Regions from separate parts of the Gluconobacter sp. DsW_058 genome, predicted to be linked through region 3. Evidence: predicted binding sites of a transcription regulator. Region 3 holds the regulator's gene; each other region holds the start of a gene.
What was found. Region 3 encodes LexA, which represses DNA repair genes until DNA is damaged. Its sites were predicted from a motif close to TGTTCTANNTANGTTC; they were not measured.
Positions count from the first base shown of each region.

Region 1 (7,745 bases), on a different contig from region 3:
CACCTTCTGCCAACGCAGCATTCTCGGCACGACGTTTTGCATTGGCCATCCGCAGATAGGCTGCACGCTCGTCAACGCTGGCATCCACATGGTTGAGGATACACAGTGAAATCACCGCATCCCCATCACCAAGGCGGATACCACGCACGCCCGAGCTGCCACGGCCGGCAAACACACGCAGCGTATCATCGGTGATCTGGAAGCGGACACAACGCGCGTTCTTCGTTGCCAGGAACACGTCCTGACCTTCACGACACGTCGCCACACCAATGAGGGAATCGCCCTCATCCAGCTTCATCGCAATCAGACCGGACGCCCGGATATTCCGGAAGTCGTTCAGGCGGTTACGACGAACATTGCCGCTGGCCGTCGCAAAGGTGAGGTGCAGGTCTTCCCACAGCTCCTCATCCTGCGGTAGCGGCAGAACAGCCGTAATAGCATCCGAACCAAGCTCTGGAAGCAGGTTGACCAGCGCGCGCCCCTTGGACGTCGGAGACGCTTCCGGCAGATGCCAGACCTTGGTGCGATAAGCTTTGCCGCCCGAAGAGAAGAACAGCACCCACTGATGGGTATGGGCATTGAAGCTGCGAATAATGACGTCATCGCCACGACGGCCAGACGCCGTACGCCCACGCCCACCGCGGTTCTGCGAGCGGAACATCTCAAGCGGCGTCCGCTTGATGAAGCCGTCACGCGTGATGGTCACAACCATCTGCCCCGGCTCGATCAGGCTTTCGTCAGACTGATCGCCCAGCGCGTCAGAAATTTCCGACATGCGTGGGGTGGCAATTTCAGCCCGGGCCGCCAGCAATTCATTGCGCATGACATCCATGCGACGACTGTGACTGCCAATAATGTCGAGCAGGTCGGCAATCTTGGCCGCAACTTCGCTCAGCTCACCTTGGATCTTCTCACGTTCCAGACCGGTTAGACGCTGCAAACGCAGTTCGAGAATACCGCGAGCCTGCGCTTCTGTGAGGCGAACCTTGCCATCATAAATGACATTGCCTTCGTCCTGGATCAGTTCCAGCAACGGCACAACTTCGCTCGCATCCCACTCGCGCGCCATAAGCAGCTCACGCGCTGTCGAGGCATCAGGGGCAGAACGGATCAGCGCGATCACTTCGTCGATGTTGGCAACAGCCAGCACAAGGCCAACCAGCAGATGCCCACGATCCCGAACCTTGTTCAGATCGAAGCGTGCGCGACGCAGAATGACGTCTTCGCGAAAACGAATGAACGCCTGCAGAACGTCCATCAGCCCCATCGTGCGCGGCTTGCCCTCATCGAGTGCCAGCATATTTACACTGAAGGACGTCTGAAGCTGCGTGAAGCGATAGAGCTGGTTCAGCACCACTTCCGGCGTCGCATCGCGCTTCAGCTCAATGACAACGCGCATTCCAGAACGATCACTTTCGTCCCGGATATCAGAGATGCCTTCGATTTCCTTCGCACGAACGAGATCGGCAATCTTCTCCTGAAGGGTTGCCTTGTTCACCTGATACGGGATCTCGGTGATGACGATCGCCTGACGATCCTTGCGGATCTCCTCGATCTCAGCACGCGCACGAACCGGAACGGACCCACGGCCTGTCTCAAACGCCTTGCGAATGCCACTCCGGCCCATGATGATGCCGCCGGTCGGGAAATCCGGACCAGGGATGATCTGCATCAACTCATCCAGCTCAATCGCCGGATTGGCAATCATCGCCAGGGTGGCATCAATGACTTCGCCAGGATTATGCGTTGGGATGTTCGTGGCCATACCGACCGCGATACCCGAAGCGCCATTCACCAGAAGATTTGGGAACGTCGCTGGCAGAACCTTAGGCTCGTGCTCGCTCTCGTCGTAGTTCGGCTGAAAATCAACCGTATCCCGCTCGATATCATCCAGCAGGAACGACGCAGACTTGGCCAGACGGGCTTCGGTGTAACGCATGGCAGCCGGGCTATCGCCATCGACCGAACCAAAGTTACCCTGTCCATCAATCAGCTTGACGCGCATTGACCAATGCTGCGCCATACGAACCATGGCATCGTAAATAGAGCTGTCACCGTGCGGATGGTATTTACCCATCACGTCACCGACCGCACGCGCAGACTTGCGGTAAGGCTTATCAGACGTAAACCCACTCTCGCGCATCGCGTACAGGATGCGGCGATGGACGGGTTTCAGGCCGTCACGCACATCCGGCAAGGCACGCGAGACGATCACCGACATCGCATAGGCCAGATAGGAGGAGCGCATCTCCTCCTCAATCGTCACCGGAAGACGATCGGAAGGTACAATATCAGTCGGCTCGTTCAGCTCGGTCAAGACAGGTCCACCACGCTAAAATACAGTCCGCACAGCATAGCCCATGCGCGGCCTACATGCCACACCCACCCCATTATGGCCTGTGAGACTGAAAAACGGTCACGTCCAGCAGGAAACTGCCGTCTTCTTCCAACCCCAGTCTTTCACGGACAGCTACAGGCGCACCACGCTGCAACGACCGGATGCCCTCTACACGTTCCGTCGGCGTTCGTGTTCGCGATACCCAGCTCTCAAATTCCATCCTCAGACAGCTGCGTATCAGGCCATCCACAACAAAACCGGATCTTCCGAGAGCAGACACCCATTCTGTCACGGCATAGTCCCTCACATGAGAGATATCCCGCATCAATTCCAGCGTCTGGAGCCAACTATCGGACATAGCGTCTTCAGGAGCCGTAACATCACCGCAAATAGCCAGACCTCCTGACTTCAGAACGCGACGCACTTCTCTCAGACCAGCCTCAAAACCTTCCCAATGATGGGCACTAAACCTGCATAAAACAGCGTCAAACACACAATCATCAAATGGAAGCGCTTCTGCGGCGCCCTGTTCAACAGCAATGTTGCCAAGGCCACGGTCTTGAGCGGACCGGCTTACCGCAGCCAACATTCCGGCCGTGACATCGCAGGCGACAACCTGCCCGACATGTGGCGCCACAGCATAGCTGACATGACCCCCGCCACAGCCAAGGTCCAGCACACGTTCAAACCCGCGCCCCTGAACAGCCCGAACCATCACATCCAGATCATCGCCCTGATTATGCACCACGCTGTTTACGTAAGATGACGCCCTGTCTTCATAATGCTTCGCAGCAAATTGTCCTGCCTGCCTAACCATCTGATTTTTCTCCCTTGGAGATCATCATCAGGCAACAAACAGTCAGGTATAAGATCCTATTTTATCATGGTATAAATTGCACCATGCCTACGTCCAGCCGCAAAACTCTTGGTCTGTTTCTTCGCTCGCACCGGGAAAGGCTTGCCCCGTCAGAAGCAGGCTTGCTGACTCCATTACGACGCAGACGCACCCCAGGACTGCGCCGCGAAGAAACAGCTCAACTCTGCGGGATCAGCACGACATGGTACACGTGGCTGGAACAGGGACGCGACGTCTCATGCTCGTCCGCCACCCTGTCGCGCATTGCCACGGCTCTGAAACTGTCCATGACGGAAAGACGCTACCTTTTCACGTTGGCAGAACTGCGAGACCCTCAGCAGGATCACACTGCGCCAACTGCACCGGCCACACTGCTCAGCCTCCCGGAACAGATCTACAGCCCTGCTTATTTGCTCGATCCCTTGTGGAATGTTCTGAGCGCAAATTCCGCAGCCAAATTCCTTTTCAATGCCTGGCTGAACAGCTCAGAGACCAATCAGCTGCGCTATGTTTTTCTGAACCCCCATGCCCGAATTTTCCTTACGGACTGGCTAACCCGCGCCCAGCGGCTTCTGGCCGAATTTCGGGCCGATACAGTTTCGAGTGCCCGTACCGAACCTTTTCAGACACTTGTCTCAACCCTTCAGAGAGAAAGTCCGGAATTTAATCGTTTCTGGGAAGACCAGAGCGTCCTCCCCAGAGAAGGAGGGCAGCGGAGCTTTCAACATCCAACACAAGGCCTTCTCCACTACGATCAAACAACGTTCATCCCGACAGCTCATGCGGGCTATAAACTCGTCATTCTGTCCAGAAGCACGACCACTCCGGATTCCACCCTATGAACCCGAACTACACTCTCCACCCAGCCGATTTTTCCAAACGAGAAACACGCGACCTTTTGGCCCTTCACCTTGCCGGAATGCACGAAAACACCCCTGCTGGACACGTCTTCGCCTTGGATCTGGCTGCTCTCACCTCATCAGATATCGAGGTCTGGACTGTCCATCACCACGGCCACGTTGCTGGCATTGGTGCGCTAAAACGATTGAGTGCTCAGAACGGTGAACTCAAATCCATACGGACTCATCCGGATTTTTTAAGACGGGGCATCGCCAGCACTCTTCTGGATCATCTCATTCACAGGGCATGCTCTCTGGGCCTGAAAAAGCTCAGCCTTGAAACCGGCCGGAATTCCTCTTTCGAACCCGCACTAAAGCTCTACAAGGCCCGAGGCTTTCAACTCGGCGAACCCTTCGCTGACTATCAGGCCTCTGGGTTCAACCAGTTCCTTCATCTGTCGCTCTAAAACGGACCTTTCACGCATAAAAAAACCGGACTGACACTGCCAGCCCGGTTCTCCGGAAAATCCCTTAGAACGGGATTTCATCATCCAGATCGTTATCTGGCGGAGCATCCCAGCCACCGCCACGACTGCCCGACGCGCCGCCTGCGCTACCGCCGCTACTCCGAGAGCCACCGCCAAAGCCGCCTTCACTGCTACCGCTCCGGCTTCCACCACCAAAGCCGCCGCCGTTGTTACTTCCGCCACCGTAGGACGAACCACCACCGTCGAAGCCACCGCCTTCATCACCGCCACTACGGTTACTGTCGAGGAGCACCAACTCACCGCGGAAGCGATCAATCGTTACTTCCGTCGTGTAACGCTCCTGGCCGGACTGGTCGGTCCACTTACGGGTGCGCAGTTCACCTTCAAGGTAAACCTTGCGCCCCTTGCGCAGAAAACGCTCAGCCACATCGCCCAGGCGATCATTGAAAATGACGACGCGATGCCATTCCGTACGCTCGCGGCGCTCACCGGACTGACGGTCGTTCCATGTTTCAGACGTGGCGATCGTCAGATTGACAACCTTCCCGCCTGACTGCGTGTTCCGGACTTCCGGGTCCTTGCCCAGATTCCCGACCAAAATCACCTTATTGACGCTACCTGCCATTCCGTACCAACCATTTATTCTCGAATTGTTCTTTTCATGCGGCTCAGAAAGCCCATCTATGAAATGATCTAGCATCCCTTTGGATGCGTTCCCATCTCACATTCTACTTTCTGCATAGTCTTCGGGGTTTTCGTGAGCTTTCCAGACAATCATTCGATCCGTGTCCGTGGTGCCCGCGCCCACAATCTCAAGAATATCGATGTCACGATTCCCCGTGACTCCCTGACGATCATCACGGGTCTCTCCGGCTCCGGAAAGTCGTCTCTCGCCTTCGATACGATCTATGCCGAAGGTCAGCGCCGATATGTGGAAAGCCTTTCTGCTTATGCCCGCCAGTTCCTCGAACTGATGGGCAAGCCGGATGTGGACTCCATTGAGGGCCTCTCCCCGGCCATCTCGATCGAACAAAAAACGACCTCAAAGAACCCCCGCTCCACTGTCGGCACTATCACGGAAATCCATGACTACATGCGCCTTCTCTGGGCGCGCGTAGGTGTTCCCTATTCACCCGCAACCGGCCTCCCTATTGAAGCCCAGACAGTCAGCCAGATGGTAGATCGCGTCATGGCGCTTCCTGAAGGCACGCGTCTCATGCTGCTGGCGCCGGTCGTCCGGGACCGTAAAGGGGACTGCAAACGCGAACTGGCAGACCTGGCTCGCAAGGGCTTCACGCGCGTCAAAATTGACGGTGAGCTTTACGAAATTGCCGAAGCCCCCAAACTCAATCGCAAGACCCGCCACAATGTCGAAGTCGTGGTGGACCGGATTGTCGTTAAACCTGACCTTGAATCACGGTTGGCAGACAGCTTTGAGACAGCCCTCGAACTCTCCGACGGTCTGGCCTACGCGGAAGAAGTCCGGCGTGCGGGAGAAACAGCTGCCCTCGCCCACATCGTTTTCTCCTCACGTTTCGCCTGCCCTGTTTCAGGCTTTACGATTGAGGAGATCGAGCCCCGTCTGTTCTCCTTCAATGCCCCAATGGGCGCCTGTCCGACCTGCGATGGTATCGGTACGGAAACCCATTTTGACGAGAACCTGATTGTCAGTGACGATACGCTTACACTTTCTGAAGGTGTGATTGCCCCTTGGAGTGGTGCCAGCACGGACTGGTATGACCAGACTCTTGCAGCCCTTGCCCGCCATTGCGGGGACACCATGAACACGCCATGGCGAGACCTGAAAGCCGAAACCAGGGATTTGATCCTGTACGGTTCCAAAGAGGCCATCGCCATTCCGTATCGTGATGGCAGCAAAGTTCATACCGTTACGAAGCCCTTTGAAGGCGTGCTCAAAAACCTGCGGCGGCGCATGGCGCAGACAGACAGTATGTGGGTCCGCGAGGAACTGTCGCGCTATCAGTCAGAAAAGCCCTGCCACACCTGCCATGGCGCACGCCTGAAACCTGAAGCCCTCTGCGTGAAGGTCAATGACCTGAACATCGCCGAAGCGTCAGATATGCAGATCCGGAAGGCACTGGACTGGTTTTCCGGTGTTGAAGTTACCCTCACCCCACAACGTGCCGAAATCGCGCGCCGCATTCTTCGCGAAATCACGGATCGCCTGCACTTCCTCGATGATGTTGGCCTGGACTACCTCACGCTTTCCCGCGGATCCGCCACACTTTCTGGCGGTGAAAGCCAGCGTATCCGTCTGGCGTCCCAGATTGGCTCGGGTCTGACAGGCGTTCTGTATGTGCTGGATGAACCGTCCATCGGCCTGCATCAGCGCGACAACGAGCGCCTTCTCGGCACACTGGAGCGTCTCAAGCGCCTTGGAAACACCGTCATCGTCGTCGAACATGACGAAGATGCCATCCGTGCTGCTGATTACCTTATCGATATGGGGCCTGGTGCTGGCACGCGCGGTGGAAACGTCATCGCCATCGGGACACCTGCGGAAGTAGCCAAGAATAAAGAAAGCCTGACCGGTGCCTATCTGTCGGGTCGGAAGTTCATTCCAGTTCCGGAAAATCGACGCACCTCGGACAAAACACTCACATTGGTTGGAGCCAAGGGAAACAATCTCAAGGATCTGACCGTCGATTTCCCGCTGGGGACCTTTATTGCGGTCACCGGTGTATCAGGCGGCGGCAAGTCCACCCTGGTCGTGGATACCCTTTACAAAGCGCTGTCCCGGCAACTCATGAAATCGAGCCAGTCTCCACTCCCTTATGACCGACTGGAAGGCGTAGAGAACCTCGATAAAATCATCGAAATCGATCAGTCTCCGATCGGCCGTACACCCCGTTCCAACCCCGCCACCTACACGGACCTGTTCGCCCCTATCCGAGACTGGTTTGCCGAACTCCCGGAATCCAAGGCACGCGGTTACAAACCCGGCCGCTTCTCCTTCAATGTAAAGGGCGGCCGCTGCGAAGCCTGTCAGGGCGATGGCGTCCTGAAAATCGAAATGCACTTCCTGCCTGACGTCTTTGTCACCTGTGACACCTGCAAAGGCGCGCGGTACAATCGTGAAACGCTGGAAGTGAAGTTCCGTGGCAACTCCATCGCTGATGTACTTGCCATGACCGTGGACGAGGCGTTGCCGTTTTTTCAGGCTGCGCCCAGAATTCGGGACCGCCTCGCCATTCTCCAGCAGG
Region 1 is NZ_JOPH01000067.1:4,265-12,009, forward strand. Features, by position in the region: gene gyrA (DNA gyrase subunit A) at 1-2,317, opposite strand, end outside; gene HK24_RS11690 (class I SAM-dependent methyltransferase) at 2,391-3,155, opposite strand; gene HK24_RS11695 (helix-turn-helix transcriptional regulator) at 3,239-4,036, shown strand; gene HK24_RS11700 (GNAT family N-acetyltransferase) at 4,033-4,500, shown strand; gene ssb (single-stranded DNA-binding protein) at 4,565-5,146, opposite strand; gene uvrA (excinuclease ABC subunit UvrA) at 5,279-7,745, shown strand, end outside.
Region 1: a site for LexA is predicted at 5,162-5,177, ahead of uvrA (excinuclease ABC subunit UvrA). Genes of this name have one in related genera too.

Region 2 (7,745 bases), on a different contig from region 3:
GATCAACGCCGCTATCATTCAGGGCGTCATCGTCCAGCTTACGTCCCCAGCCATGAATCTGGCCCGAGAGGGTTCGGATCAGATCCTCCGGCAACCCCATAACCTTGCCGACATCCCGCAAAGCCCCTTTGGCGCGATAGCGGATCACCACCGCGGTCAGAGCTGCGCGGTTACGGCCATAATGCTCATAGACCCACTGGATAACCTGCTCGCGGCGGGCATGCTCGAAATCCACATCAATATCCGGCGGCTCGTCCCGTTCTTCAGAGACGAAGCGCTCGAACAGTAGCGAGTTACGGGCCGGATCAATGGCGGTGATACCCAGCACGTAACAGACTGCAGAATTGGCAGCCGACCCACGACCTTGGCAGAGAATGTCCTGACTACGGGCATAGCGGACGATGCTGTTCACCGTGAGGAAATAGGGCGCGTATTTCATGCGCCCGATCAGGGCGAGTTCATGGTGCAGGCTTTTGCGGACTTCGTCCGGCACCCCTTCGGGATAAGTGCGGTCTGCCGCCTCCCATGTTAGCGCTTCCAACGCCTGCTGGGGCGTCTGACCGGGCACGGACACTTCATCGGGATACTGGTAGGCCAGATCATCAAGCGAGAAACGGCAGCGCTCCACGATCTGCATGGTACGGGTCACGGCTTCAGGGTAACGGCCGAACAGCCGGGCCATCTCCTGCGGTGGCTTGAGATAACGGTCGGCATGACGTTCGCGGATGAACCCGGCCTCGTCAATGGTGGTATTGTGCCGGATGCAGGTCACGACATCCTGCAGGATGCGCCGGTCATGAGTATGGAACAGCACGTCATTGGTCACAACGGTTGGCACCCGTGCCTGATGTGCCAGGTTCGACAGTTCATACAACCGCATCTGGTCATTCGGGCGGCGTAGGAGGGTGAGCGCCATGTAGGCGCGGTGGGCAAAGGCGTCTTTCAGCTTGCGCAGATGCAGGGCGCAAGCATCGTCTGCCGTGTCGGGGATCAGGACAACGATCAGGCCTTCACCCCAGGCGACGAGATCCTCCCAGAGAAGATGACATTTCCCTTTTCCGGCTCGCTCCTTGCCTAGGCTGAGCAGGCGGCAAAGGCGGCCATAGGCAGCCCGGTCCATCGGGTAGACCAGCACGGGCGGGAAATCCGCCAGATCGAGACGGCATCCCACAACAAGGCGGAGTCCGACCTCTTTTGCCGCGACATGGGCCTGCACTATCCCGGCCAGAGAATTGCGGTCACAGATGCTCAGCGCCTCGATGCCAAGCGCCTTTGCTTGTGCGAATAGTTCGATGGGGGAGGAAGCCCCGCGCAGGAACGAGAAATAGGTCGTGATCTGCAGTTCGGCATAACGCTGCGCCGAGGTGCTCATCCAAAAATCCCGTGCAGAAACCAGCCCTGCGAGCCGGTCTCGCCGTGCTCACCATCACCGGCACGGTAAAGCCAGAACCGTTCGCCACGGGTGTCCTCCACCCGGAAGTAATCGCGGGCGATGGTCAGCTCGGCGTCATTTTTCCACCACTCGCCAAAGACCCGCTCAGGCCCGTCAGCGCATTTCACTTTCCGCCGCACGCCCCGCTAGATGAAGAACAGCGGTGGCTGATCCGGCAACTCCGCTATGGCCTGCACCGGTTCCGGTCGTGCCAGCAGCCGGGTGGGTCGAGGCCAGTGCTCCGGCCAGTTCTTTGTCTCCTCGGGGGCTAGGGCAGGCACTCGGCGGAAGGAGCGTTCGGGCAGATCGCTTTCCACGGGGGCAAAGCGATACAGCGCCTGCATGCCGACACGGTTGGCCAGTGTGTCGATGAGGTCGGACACATCGGTCTCTTCCTCTGCAATCAGGGAGGAGACCGTCTGCCGCCGGTCCATGGGCTCCGCCAGGGACGCGATCAACACCATTCGCTCGATGCCGAAACCCGGATTGATCGTTTCGATTTTCTCGCATAGCAGCCGCGTCAGGCCCTTCACATCGCGTACCGGCATGGCGGTCGCCACGCGGATAGCCTCGGTGCAGCTATCTACCCGATGCAGCAGCAGGTCGAGACGGCGCACGCCCTGCCCACGTTCGTCCAGACTCTGGCAGAGCAGCGGCACCAGCTTGCCAATATATTTGGTGATGGTCTCGGCCGCGCCGATGGGTTCGGCGAAATTCCGGCTGACCTCGACCGGATCCACCTGGCGGACTGGCACGATGGCTTCCCCCATGCGTCCAAAAGCCTGATCCAGCCTGCGGGCCACCTCTGGGCCGAAACGCAGCGCCAGCGGTGCGCGGGGCATGGCGGCCAGTGATCCGATGCGAGATACGCCCAGCGTGGCCAGACCTTCAATGATAGGGGAGGGCAGACGGAGAGCTTCAACGAGCAGATCAGCCAGAGCAGAGGTCGTTTTATCTGAAGGGACAGCCGCAATCGCTAACCGGCCATAGCGAGCCAATGCGTGGGCCGCCCCCCAGGTGTCCGCGACTACGGCCCGAGCGCAAAAACCGGCTCCTACCATGCGGTGGACCATATCCTTGAGCATGGGAAGTTCGCCACCATGCAGGTGATCGGCCCCGGTCGTGTCCAGAACCAGGCCGTCCGGCGCATCGGCGGCCACGATGGGCGCGATCCGGTGCTGGAACCACAGGGCAAGTTTTTCCAGCCCTAGCCGGTCGCCTTCGGGATCGGCGTCCATCAGCACCAGATCGGGAAACAGCGCCTGAGCCTTGGCCACCGGTATGCCGGGGCGCAGCCCCAGCTTGCGGGCGGCAAGATCGACCGACAGGACAACTCGTCGCCGTCCTTCCCGTCCGACAAGAGCCAACGGCGTTTCAGGCGCGGGCGCGTCTGGTCCAAGTCGTTTCCTGATCCGATCGGTCGGCCAAAGCGGCAGGTAAAGAGAGACGATCCGCGACCGGGATACAGGGGGCGAGCCTTCCTTTGGCGTCACAGGCCTCCACTTCAAAATCGGCACATTCACCCGCCCGGGCACGGATCAGTTCCAGTAGCCAGCGAGGGCGGCCCACTCCGGGCACCGGCAGCGGTCCGGATGGCAGGACGGACACCCGCCATCGGGTCACACTGGCAGTCGGTTGGCCGAAATCCGCCGCATCCGTCTGCCGTCGCCAGCGCCGGATGGCGATGCCAAGCGAACCAGAGGTTTCAGCCGCCAGTTGCAGGCGGCGTGAGGCGGTCATGGACAGACGAGCGACTTCGGCAACCACGGCCCCAAGGCCACCATGCCGCAGCCCTTCCTCGAAGCAGGCCAGCACATCGACATCCGAACTGGCCTCGACAAAAATGGTCCGCCGTGCTGACAGCCCGACCTGTTTCAGGGAGGGAACGAATATGTCCTGACGTGTGACAATCCAGAGCACCTTGCCGCGCGTGCGGGCTGCAATCCCGGCGCAGAACTGACCGGCGGCCGCACTGTGCAGGGCGTCGTTGCCTCCGCCCGCCACCTCGTGCAACGCGCCCAGTGCCAGACCGCCGCCCGGCAGTCGGCCGTCGATCTCGCGCACACCAAAGGGCAGCACCGAGCGGCGTCGGTCGCTGTGCCCTTCGAGACGGCTGATCGCGGCCCGTAGCGTCTCCAGACCGGGTTTTTTATGGGTTTCAGCAGTCATGTCACGGCTCGACGGTCCTTGTGCAGGCAAATTTCCTGATCATATGTTCCTGATTTGTTCTAATCTTGCTAAGCAAGTCAATGCAAATTCTCTCCGTATCCGGCATGCTGGTTAGCGATGTCGGTTCAGTATCGTTGATGAAAGTGCGCTAATGAATTAAATCCAGAACCTTGTCCCGCTTCGGGCAGCGACGATTATCTGTCCCGTCTGAATGACGCGCAGCGGCAGGTCGTCATGCATGGGACCGGGGTCTCGGCAGGTGGAGCAGATTCATCGCCGATCCTGGTCATCGCTGGGGCTGGTTCGGGCAAGACGAACACGCTCGCACACCGGGTGCGCATCTGATCGCCTCAGGGGCTGATCCGCGCCGCATCCTGCTGCTGACCTTCTCCCGGCGTGCCAATGTTGAGATGACACGGCGTGTCGAGCGCATCTTCAAAACCGTGCTGGGCGACAAAGCCGGACCTCTAGCTGACGCGTTGGTGTGGTCTGGGACGTCCACTTCACAGATGGGCCAGAGGAAATCGCCTTCGGTATGAGCTTTCATGACCGTCATTCTGGGAATGTAACTGCCCTATCTGCGGGGCAATTTGATGTTGATTCAAAACAAACTTATCCACAGGGCAAAAAGGCCCCAAAAACCCCTATTTTTGACCCCTTTTTGTTTCGATTTGTAAACTCTAACCCGTTGATTTAACACAATACTCAAAAACACCCTTTGGGATAAAATCCCAAAATGGCCTTAAATTATAACAGTGTTATGTTTTTGTGGTACTAGGGGCACACCGAAAAATGCGGTACTACGGCAACACGGATAAAATCCCACACAATTCGCCCCTCTTGGCGTCATAACACCCCTTCATTGCCGACAACCTCATCACACAGAGCGCCAACAAGCCTCAGGCTCTCCCCTGCACTGGGCCTGCCACCACAAACAGCCTCAGACACTCCCAGCCTCAAAAAAATGGCATCTCCGACCGCATATAAACATTCCACCCCCCCTAGATTCCCCTATTTACCGGCAACTCTTTCCCAAATGACACCTGGCACCAACATCTCTCCCCCTTTTGACCTACTTTCCCCTGCTTGGAAGGCACGCTACCTCAATTTCATACGCACCCTTCGGATGCATATGAAATCGCTACGCTTTTTCTCTTTTTTTCTTTCCTCTATCGCTGAATAAATTCGGCTCCCTTTTCGATTCGATCGCGTAACACGCCACACCACCCCAAAAATTGCGGGGGAGGGAAAATGGCACTTGCCCTGTATTTCATGTCAAAAAACATGAAAAAAATACCTAAAATCGCACCCCCCCCCCTGTTTGTTGCATCTCGACAGAAGCGGTTGAAATTTGCTCCAAAAACGGACTTATCCACAGCCTGGAGATGCAGGAATTGCAGTCGCTCTCAGGTCTAATTCAGACCGTTTATTGCTGCGGCGAGCTACTGGCTTTCTTTGCAGGGATATGGTGCGGGTGGATGTCGGTGCGGAAACTGGCTGGTGGAGAGACGACGGATGACCTGTGCTGATTTCTGACCACCGAGGCTGGCTGTCAGATGGGGTGAACGACCGCTCAAGCTGAAACCTGCCGTACGGCGGGGGAGGAACCGATCCAGCAGCGAAGCGTCTCCAATGCGGTCGTTAGACCGGCCCACCCAAATCTCGGCAGAGTTAGCCAAGTCATAATCCTTTGCCGTCCCTTCAGCGTAATGCGATCGTCTGGTCAGTCCGCATTCTCCTCGTCGGATTAAGGCCGATGGCACGCCGTCATTGTGAGTTCGTCTCTGTAAGTTTCCGTATAGGCTATTCTCTCTTTGCAGATAGAGATATCAGCACGGCACCACGCTACGCCGCATGCCATCATGTCGTAGGACATTCAGGGACCTGTTGACGATGTCCGCAGTCGGAACGGCACTCTATGGGTTTGAACATCCATTATGTAGGCGTCTGCTGCCTGTCCGCTCTATGTTCCTTGAGCGGACAGGCAGTTCAGGGAGGTAAACAGAATGTCCGGTTATGAGCGAAATTGTCGATACTCGGACATTCCCTTTAACTCGTATGGATCGAAAAAACATTCACTTGATTTGAATAAGATCCGCAACAATCTCAATTCACACAGACACCCCTGAGAAGATACTTCTCACCTTAAATTTCTTGTCCCCAGCCATCTGACTTTCTCCGGATCGCGGTGATCGAAGAAACTGCTGGCTTTCTGATCAAGCGTGGTAATCGCCTCCACATCAGCATCGTCCAACGTAAAGTCGAAGATAGCAAAATTTTCGGCCATACGATCTTTACGAACTGACTTGGGGATCGCGACAATCCCGCGCTGGTTCAACCAACGCAGCACAACCTGAGCGATGGTCTTGCCATGCTTCTGCGCAATTGACTGAAGCAGATCATTCGAGAACAGCCCGTTTCGTCCCTCTGCAAACGGTCCCCAAGCTTCCGCCTGAACATCGTATTGCTTCAGGATTTTCAGCGCATCGTCCTGCTGATGAAAAGGATGGAGCTCAATCTGATTGATCGCTGGTGTGATTTCGTTGTGCAGCACGAAATCTACCAGTCGGTCAGGATAGAAGTTGCTGACGCCGATCGCCCGGATACGGCCCGCACGATACAGTTCTTCCATTGCGCGCCATGCCCCATAGACGTCCCCGTATGGTTGATGGATCAACCAAAGATCGAGATAGTCTGTCTGGAGTTTGTTCAACGAGCGCTCAAAAGCAGCCTTGGCTCCCTCATAGCTCGCATCTTCAATCCAGAGTTTGGTAGTGACGAATAAATCGCTGCGGTCGATCCCGTGGTTGCGGATCGCATGTCCGACTGCTTCCTCGTTGCCATAGGATGTTGCTGTGTCCAGAAGCCGATAGCCGACATCAATGGCGTCCCGAACACTTTGCTCACATTCGGCAGGATCAGGGACCTGGAATACACCAAAACCAAGAGACGGCATCTGAACGCCATTGTTTAGCATGACTGCAGGCGGGGTGAGTGTCATGATTATTCTTTCCGAGACTGTGGCTTAGCGATTGATCAGGTTCTGATATGAGGCAGGATAACGGTCCCCTTGCAGGGTGATACCGTTGAGCGCCTGTTCAATTCGGGTCAGATCATCAACCGTTAGACTGACATCAGCCCCTCCCAGATTTTCTTCGAGACGATCAAGCTTCGTCGTACCGGGAATGGGAACAATCCACGGCTTCTGGGCCAGAAGCCACGCCAATGCGATCTGTGCAGGCGTGCAGAATTTTTCAAATGCAATGGCTTTGACAAGATCAACAAGGGCCTGGTTCGCGGCCAGTGCATCAGCCTGAAACCGGGGAACAGAGCTTCGGAAATCATCTTTGGCGAACACGACCTTTGGATCGAGTTTTCCAGTCAGAAACCCTTTGCCAAGAGGCGCAAATGGCACGAAGCCGATACCCAGGTCTTCAAGAAGCGGTAGAATTTCCAGTTCAGGTTCGCGCCAGAACATCGAATATTCACTCTGGAGAGCTGCAACAGGCTGTACGGCATGTGCACGACGGATTGCATCCGCCCCGGCTTCAGACATGCCAAAATGCTTGACCTTCCCCGCTGCGATAAGGTCTTTCACCGTTCCGGCAACCTCTTCGACCGGCACATTTGGATCGACGCGATGCTGGTACAAGAGATCAATTCTGTCAGTCCGCAGGCGCTTCAGGGCTTCATCCGCAACCTGTCGAATACGCTCCGGCCGACTATCCAACCCCTGTGCTGGCACGCCGTTTACGAAACCAAACTTGGTGGCAATCACCACCTGATTGCGAACCGGCTCTAGTGCCTCCCCAACGACTTCTTCATTAATGCCTGGTCCATAAGCTTCGGCAGTATCGAAGAAAGTGACCCCACGCCTATATGCTGCGCGGATCAGGGCAATAGCATCCTTGCGATCGGTGGCAGGGCCATAGCCATAGCTCAGGCCCATGCAGCCGAACCCAAGCGCTGATACTTCCAGACCACTCTGGCCTAACAGACGTTTCTGCATGTTTCTTGATCCCGCGTGTTTATCCTTGGGCGTCTGCCAAGGCTCTGAACACGCCAATCATAAGCCCAGACTCATCAATCGATTAGACAAGGTAAATTTCTTGGGTCTATGACTTTTAGTTATGAAACCTGTGAG
Region 2 is NZ_JOPH01000001.1:13,214-20,958, forward strand. Features, by position in the region: gene HK24_RS00040 (error-prone DNA polymerase) at 1-1,372, opposite strand, end outside; partial or broken gene HK24_RS00045 (Y-family DNA polymerase) at 1,369-2,799, opposite strand; gene HK24_RS00050 (ImuA family protein) at 2,807-3,601, opposite strand; gene HK24_RS13750 (UvrD-helicase domain-containing protein) at 3,836-3,946, shown strand; partial or broken gene HK24_RS13755 (SOS response-associated peptidase) at 5,038-5,127, shown strand; gene HK24_RS00060 (aldo/keto reductase) at 5,742-6,602, opposite strand; gene HK24_RS00065 (aldo/keto reductase) at 6,627-7,610, opposite strand.
Region 2: a site for LexA is predicted at 3,646-3,661, ahead of HK24_RS00050 (ImuA family protein). Genes of this name have one in related genera too.

Region 3 (7,745 bases):
GAAAACGAACGCCGCAAGATCGCGAACTTCTGTAACGTCCGTTCGGAAGCGGTGATTGCAGCGCTGGACGTGGATACGATCTACGCGTGCCCGATTTCGTACCATAACGAAGGCATGGATCGCGAAGTTCTGCGTTACTTCGGTCTGCCGTTCGAAGGCTCGCCGGACCTGACGCGCTGGGAAAAGATCGTCCACGCGATTCGTGAGCCTGAGGGCGAGGTCAAGGTTGCTGTCGTCGGCAAGTACACGGCGCTTCTGGATAGCTACAAGTCGCTGGCGGAAGCCCTGCTGCATGGCGGTATCGCGAACAATGTGCGCGTCAAACTCGACTGGATCGAATCGGAAGAGTTCGAGAAGTCAGGTGATATAGCCGAGCGCCTGAAGGATGCGGATGCCATTCTGGTTCCGGGCGGTTTCGGTGAGCGTGGCGCAGAAGGCAAAATTCAGGCCGTCCGCTATGCTCGTGAAAACGGCATTCCGTTCCTTGGCATTTGCTTCGGCATGCAGATGGCCGTGATTGAATGCGCCCGTTCGCTTGCTGGCCTCACGAAAGCGTCTTCTACCGAGTTCGGCCCCACGAGTGAGCCGCTGGTTGGTCTCATGACGGAATGGGCAAACGGCAATGAGCTGATGCGCCGCCGTGAAGGCGGTGATCTTGGCGGAACGATGCGTCTTGGCGCATTCCCGGCCAAGCTGGCTGCAGGATCACGCGCCGCTGAGATCTATGGCACGACCGATATTCGGGAGCGTCACCGTCATCGCTGGGAAGTGAACCTTCACTACAAGGATCGTCTGGAAAAGACGGGTTTGCGCTTCTCTGGAATGTCTCCGGACGGCGTTCTTCCGGAAGTGGTGGAATACCCGGATCATCCTTGGTTCATCGGCGTGCAATATCATCCGGAACTGCTGTCCAAGCCGTTTGATCCGCATCCGCTTTTCGCCGGATTTATCGGGGCAGCTCGCAAGCGGGCTGAAAGCAAGTGAGCTTCCAGATTGGAAAGCTCGAGATTGGTCAGGACCGGCCCTTCACGCTGATTGCAGGACCGTGCCAGATTGAATCCCGAGATCATGCCGTGGAGATGGCAGATGCTCTCTCCACGTTATGTCGAGAGCTGGATATCGGGCTGATCTACAAGAGCAGTTATGACAAGGCGAACCGTAGTTCCGTGAATGCGGCTCGCGGTGTAGGCATGGAGATGGGGCTGGATATTCTGGCTTCTATCCGTGAACGCTTTGACGTTCCTGTTCTGACGGATGTTCACGCTGCCGAGCAATGTGCTGTCGCTGCGGAAGCGGTGGACGTGCTCCAGATCCCTGCTTTCCTGTGTCGACAAACTGATCTGCTGCTTGCCGCCGGTGAAACGGGCCGTGCCATCAATGTCAAAAAGGGTCAGTTCCTGGCGCCTTGGGATATGGCAAATGTCGCGGCTAAGCTGGCTTCAACCGGTAACGAGCGAATCATGCTCTGTGATCGTGGCACGAGCTTCGGTTACAACACGCTCGTCAGTGATATGCGCGGCCTGCCAGTTATGGCTCAGACGGGCTATCCGGTTGTTTTCGATGCCACTCACTCTGTGCAGCAACCGGGTGGCTTAGGGGCCTCCACGGGCGGACAGAGGGAGTTTGTTGAACCCCTCGCCCGTGCTGCATTGTCTATCGGTGTTGCGGCAGTTTTCATCGAGACACATCAGGACCCGGATCATGCTCCGAGTGATGGTCCAACAATGGTGCCGCTTTCAGAAATGCGGGCCTTGTTGACCCGCCTTAAAGCGTTTGACGCTTTGGCCAAATCCTACAGCGTATAATTCTGTAAAGGTGCCAGGGCTGCCATGAGGAGACTTATGACAGCCCCCACCGTCAGAACGCCCCTTAGGGGCATGTACCCCGGTGGCAGCGCGCCATTCTTCCAGGCCATTCGTTCTAACGCAAACGTTGCCAGAAAACCGATAACCTCAAGCAGGTATCCGGCGCGCAGTCCTCCAAGCAGTCCGACACACAGTGAAAGCCATGCCCAGAGTGCAGGGCAGACTCCCAGAAGGAGTCTCTGGCGGTCGCGATCTGCTGTTCCCTGAACTGTGATGATATCTGGCCGCTCCATGGCGAGGCCCCAGTGGACTGCACCGAGAAAAGACAGGATGCATGCCCCATAAGCCAGAAGAATAACGGTTAGATGCGGGAGTGGGGAGAAAAGTCCGGCGAGGAAAATCCACCCTCCAAGGGTCAGGAAAGGTATAAGTCCTGCCAAACCGAGGATCAGGGCGAGGAAAGGAAGACGCATGTCGTCGATTGACCTTGTGTTCTGATTTTGAGACGAGACGTGTGGTCCGTCCCGAACGGTTATGAGCCACCCCCGGTTCACGCATATCCAGGAGAGCTTCCATTGAGCGCCATTGTTGATATCACCGCCCGCGAGATCCTGGACAGCCGTGGTAACCCAACCGTTGAGGTTGAGGTTGAGCTGTCGTCTGGTGCCCGCGGTCGCGCCGCAGTTCCTTCCGGTGCTTCCACTGGTGCCCACGAAGCCGTTGAGCTGCGTGACGGGGACAAGTCCCGTTACAACGGCAAAGGTGTTCTGAAGGCCTGTGGTTTTGTCGAAGACGAAATCCTTGAAGTGCTGCAGGGTGCCGAATCCGAAGATCAGATCGCAATCGACAATGCGATGATCGAGCTGGATGGCACGCCGAACAAGTCCCGCATTGGTGCGAATGCAATTCTCGGCGTTTCTCTCGCGGTTGCCAAGGCGACGGCAGAAGAGCTGGAACTGCCGCTCTATCGCTATGTCGGTGGCGTTTTCGCGCACACGCTTCCGGTTCCCATGATGAACATCGTGAATGGTGGCGAACACGCGGATAACCCGATCGACATTCAGGAGTTCATGATCCAGCCAGTTGGTGCGCCGACGTTGGCTGATGCCGTGCGCATGGGGTCTGAAATCTTCGCCGCTCTCAAGAAGGGTCTGTCTGCTGCTGGTCACAACACCAATGTTGGTGATGAGGGCGGGTTTGCTCCGGGTCTGAAGTCTGCTGATGAAGCTCTGAGCTTCATTACGAAGTCTGTTGAGGCTGCCGGATATCGTCCAGGCGATGACGTGACGTTTGCCCTCGATTGCGCAGCGACCGAGTTCTACAGCAATGGCCGTTATAACCTGAAGGGCGAAGGCAAAGAGTTCGACTCTTCAGGCATGATCTCCTACCTCGAAGATCTCGCCAAGAAGTATCCGATTGTCTCCATTGAAGATGGTCTGGCTGAGGATGACTGGGAAGGCTGGGCTGAGCTGACGTCCCGTCTGGGTGATCGTCTCCAGCTTGTTGGTGATGATCTGTTCGTGACCAATCCTGAGCGCCTTCGTCGCGGCATCAAGGCCAAGACAGCTAACTCCCTGCTCGTGAAGGTCAATCAGATCGGCACGCTGACGGAGACGCTGGAAGCAGTCGAGACAGCTCACAAAGCTGGCTACACCTGCGTTATGAGCCACCGTTCCGGTGAAACTGAAGACGCCGTGATTGCAGATCTTGCTGTTGCTACGAACTGTGGTCAGATCAAGACGGGTTCCCTCTCCCGCTCTGATCGTACGGCTAAGTACAACCAGCTGATCCGTATTGAGCAGCAGCTCGGAAGCGCAGCCCGTTATGCGGGTCGCAGCATTCTGAAGTCCGCCTGATCAACGAACGCCGGCCTCTATTCAGGAGGCCGGTTTTATATGCGCGCTAAAATAATCTACTGTCTTGAACAACAGTGATTGTTTCGCAGCCTCTCTCTGAGCTAGATTGTTGAGAAGTTTTCAAGCCAAGGGAGCCTGTTACCCCGCGTGAGACCCGTCAGATTTATCAAACGTGCCATCCGCGCGGTTGCTCCCCCTGTGCTCTTTCTGTCCCTAACTGCTTATTTCGGGTGGAACGCCCTTCACGGCGCTCATGGTATCCGTGCCTATCAGGATCAGCTTGTGCTTCAGCAGCAGGCTATCCAGGCGCAGCAGGATGCCAAGGATGAACAGGCGGTGTGGCACCGTCGAGTGCTGGCTCTGAAAGAGAAAGCTCTTGATGCTGACATTCTGGATGAACGTTCCCGTGCCATGCTCAATCTGACGCGTAACGGTGATATCGTTATCCCCTACGGTCCGCACGACAAACTATTTTAAGAGCCGTTCTCGGCTCTTTTTTTATGTTCGGGAAAGTCTATTCGTCAGAAATCGAGCCAATAAAAAAGGCGACCCGAAGGCCGCCTTTTTTAACGTCGTATGATCCGCGAGATCTTACTTGATCTTGGCTTCGCGGAAGGTCACGTGCTTGCGGGCAACCGGGTCATACTTACGGACTTCCATCTTGCCCGTAGCAGAACGTGCGTTCTTCTTCGTGACGTAGAAGTAGCCGGTGTCAGCCGACGAGACGAGACGGATCTGAATAACGTTGCTTTTTCCCATGATACCCTCGGGCTTGCGCCGTCCTGATGCCGCTCGCAAGTGCCAAAGCAGCAGGTTGATCTAGTTCGGCGCAACATGCTGATTTGTATGTCCTAGGTCAAGGCTTTCTGAAGAAAATCCAGGGATAAGGTGCATTTTTCCGCAAAAACTGGGGTTTTTAGCCAGATAAAAGCTTTGTTGATGCCTGGTAGATGTTCTTGCAGGTGGACGAACAGGAACCTATAAGGAACAAAAGAGCGTCGCATAAGTTTATGCAGTGTCTCAATCTTCAGATTTTGCCTCCACCGAGGCGCATGGGAGCGCCTGTATGCTGACGCGTAAGCAGCACCAGCTTTTGCTATACATTGACGAACATCTTCGGCGGACGGGCTATTCTCCTTCCTTCGATGAAATGAAGGACGCCCTCGAACTTCGTTCCAAATCAGGAATTCATCGCCTCATTTCCGCCCTTGAAGAGCGCGGCTTTCTGCGACGGCATCACCATCGTGCAAGAGCGCTTGAAGTTCTGCGTTTGCCGCATATGGGGCTTGAGGCCCCGGTTGTAGATGCCGTGTCTAATCCGGCGCCTTTCGTTCCAACAGTTGTTGAGGGTGGTCGTCAGGATCTTCCCGGGACATTTTCCGAGGCTCCTCGCTCTCCCGTTGAGAACGCAAGCGTTCAGCTTCCACTATACGGACGCATTGCTGCCGGCCTCCCTATTGAGGCCTTGCAGGATGATAGCGCACAGATTCAGGTGCCATCGTCCCTACTCGGCACTGGAGAGCATTATGCCCTCACAGTTGCGGGTGATTCCATGATTGAAGCTGGCATTTTGGACGGGGATGTTGCCATCATCCGTCGCGGCGAAGTGGCGGATAATGGTCAGATCGTTGTTGCGCTGATTGATGATCAGGAAGTGACGCTCAAGAAGCTGCGCCGTCGTGGTTCTACGATTGCTCTGGAAGCCGCTAATCGGGAATACGAGACACGTATTCTGCCTGCTGCGCGTGTGCGCATACAGGGACGGCTGGTCGCCCTTTTCAGGCAGTACTGAGAGAACTGCCTTGTCGGATTAATGCTCCGACAAGGCAGATAATTTCTGATAATTATTTATTAGGAACTGACGGCACGCCGCGCACAACGCGGACTTTACCATCCGGAGCAATAAGCGTGCTCGTTCCATCCCCATTCGGGATGATGATGGTTTTGTCAGGGTTTTTGTTCAGGAAACGACCAGCATTATCCGGAACGCTAGTGGGAAGTGTCGGGACAAAGTGACTGCGATCTTCTGACACACCACGCATCGCATCGATTTTTTCACCGACGGACATGGTGTCGCCTGGCTTCATTTGAGGGCCAGAGACGCCGAGAGCACCGGTGCCGGCAATACCACCACCCATGAAGTTCTTGTCGAGCGTTGCACCGCCAAAATACGTAGCCGGATCGCCAAGAGACTTATTAAAGACGCTGTCAGGGTTCACAACATCTTTGAGGGTTGGCAGAGGCTGAGGTGAGCCGGGCCACATGTTCCCACCTTCTGGCAGGATTGGTGCAGCTGCTACGAATTCACCGCGTGCCCTGCGAAGGTTCTCACTATCGCCATGGGGAGCATTAGGGTTGCTTCCCGACCACAGCGCGGTGTCATTGAAAAACTTGCCCATGCCCGCACAGCCGCTCAGGGCCAGAGGTAATGCCAGTAGAGCGGCCTTACGCATTGTGTACTCCCATAAGGTCGATCCCTGAACTTTACCTGTCATCGATTAAAAGCGCCAGATGACGAGCTGATAACTGCAATAATAATCACAGATAGTCCAGATCAGGAGACGATCTTTGAGGACTTGCGAGGCTCAGAGGCCATCATTCTGGAAAGTCCGGCGGTGAGATAGCCCCATCCACTTAGAACTGTTGGAATAACTGAAACCCAGAGAAGAATACCGCCGATTAGTGTGGCCGGCAGGAATGAAAGATGAAGCGTAGCCGCAGCTTTGTCTCCGCCAATCAGGAAACCGATTGCAACCATCTGAATTCCGGTCTTCCATTTTGCAAGGCGGGTGGATGGAAGGGTTGCGCGTTGGGAGGCCATGTATTCACGCAAGCCACTGACCAGAATCTCGCGCAGCATGATGATGATGGCAGCATAGAGCGAATACACCGGGAGTGTGGTCAGGCCAGCGAGTGCGAGCAACAGCGCACCGACAAGAAGCTTGTCGGCAATCGGATCCATCATCCGGCCCAGTTCGGATAGCATTTGCCATTTCCGTGCCAGAGCACCATCCAGATAATCCGTAATGCAAGCAGCCGTGTACACAACGCAGGCTGCGACGTTACCGAGTGCGGAATGCAGCGCCAGCAGGGCAACCAGAACAGGAATGGCCGCAATACGGAGCAGAGTCAGGACGTTTGGCAGATCAGTCAGCATCACGAAGCAGTCTAGAACAGTTTATCCGTCTCCGGTATGCGCCAATCCTCTCTGAATGTGTGTATTTTTTATGCCAAGCCACCGTTCAGGGCGTGACCTCACGGAATTGTCAGCTCTGTGTCCGAAGCCATTCGGGATGAAAGTGCCCGTAGATGGCTCTGGCCGTTCCAGAGCTGATTCCGGGTGCAGTTTCAAGCTCTTCGAGACTGGCCTGTCGCACGGTCTTGGCTGACCCGAAGTGATTCAGAAGCGCCTTCTTGCGGGCACCTCCGATTCCCGGAACATCATCCAGTTCAGATTTCCGAAGTCCTTTGGAGCGCCCTGCCCTGTGTGTCGTAATCGCGAAACGGTGGGCTTCATCTCTCAGGCGTTGAAGATAATAGAGAACCGGATCACGAGGTGGGAGCTGGAACGGTGGCTGTGTTTCAGTGAAAAACCATTCGCGTCCAGCATCACGATCCGGGCCTTTAGCGATTGCCACAATGGGAATTCCCGTAACGCCAAGGTCTGCCAATACGTTGCGCACTGCGTTGAACTGACCCAGGCCGCCGTCAATTAGCAGCAGATCTGGCCAGTCTTCAGGTCGTTCTCCATCTTCCCTGTTTTTTCCAAAACGGCGTTCCATGACTTCCCGCATCATGCCGAAATCATCACCGGGAGTGACCGGGCCCTTGATGGCGTATTTTCTATAGGAGCGCTTTTCAAAACCCTCCGGCCCACCCACAACCATGACGCCATAAGGTGCCTGACCCATGATGTGTGAATTATCGTAGGTTTCGATCCGCTGGGGTGTTTCAGCGAGACTGAAAACCTTCGCGACGCCCTCCAGGAGTTTGCGCTGTCCGGTATTCTCCGCCAGCTTTCGCTCCAGTGCTTCACGCGCGTTCAGGGTCGCATGGTCTACGACACTTTTCTTTTCGCCGCGTT
Region 3 is NZ_JOPH01000003.1:42,618-50,362, forward strand. Features, by position in the region: gene HK24_RS02545 (CTP synthase) at 1-984, shown strand, start outside; gene kdsA (3-deoxy-8-phosphooctulonate synthase) at 981-1,805, shown strand; gene HK24_RS02555 (DUF3429 domain-containing protein) at 1,793-2,278, opposite strand; gene eno (phosphopyruvate hydratase) at 2,381-3,661, shown strand; gene HK24_RS02565 (septum formation initiator family protein) at 3,809-4,138, shown strand; gene rpmG (50S ribosomal protein L33) at 4,253-4,420, opposite strand; gene lexA (transcriptional repressor LexA) at 4,728-5,453, shown strand; gene HK24_RS02580 (hypothetical protein) at 5,506-6,114, opposite strand; gene pgsA (CDP-diacylglycerol--glycerol-3-phosphate 3-phosphatidyltransferase) at 6,216-6,818, opposite strand; gene uvrC (excinuclease ABC subunit UvrC) at 6,928-7,745, opposite strand, start outside.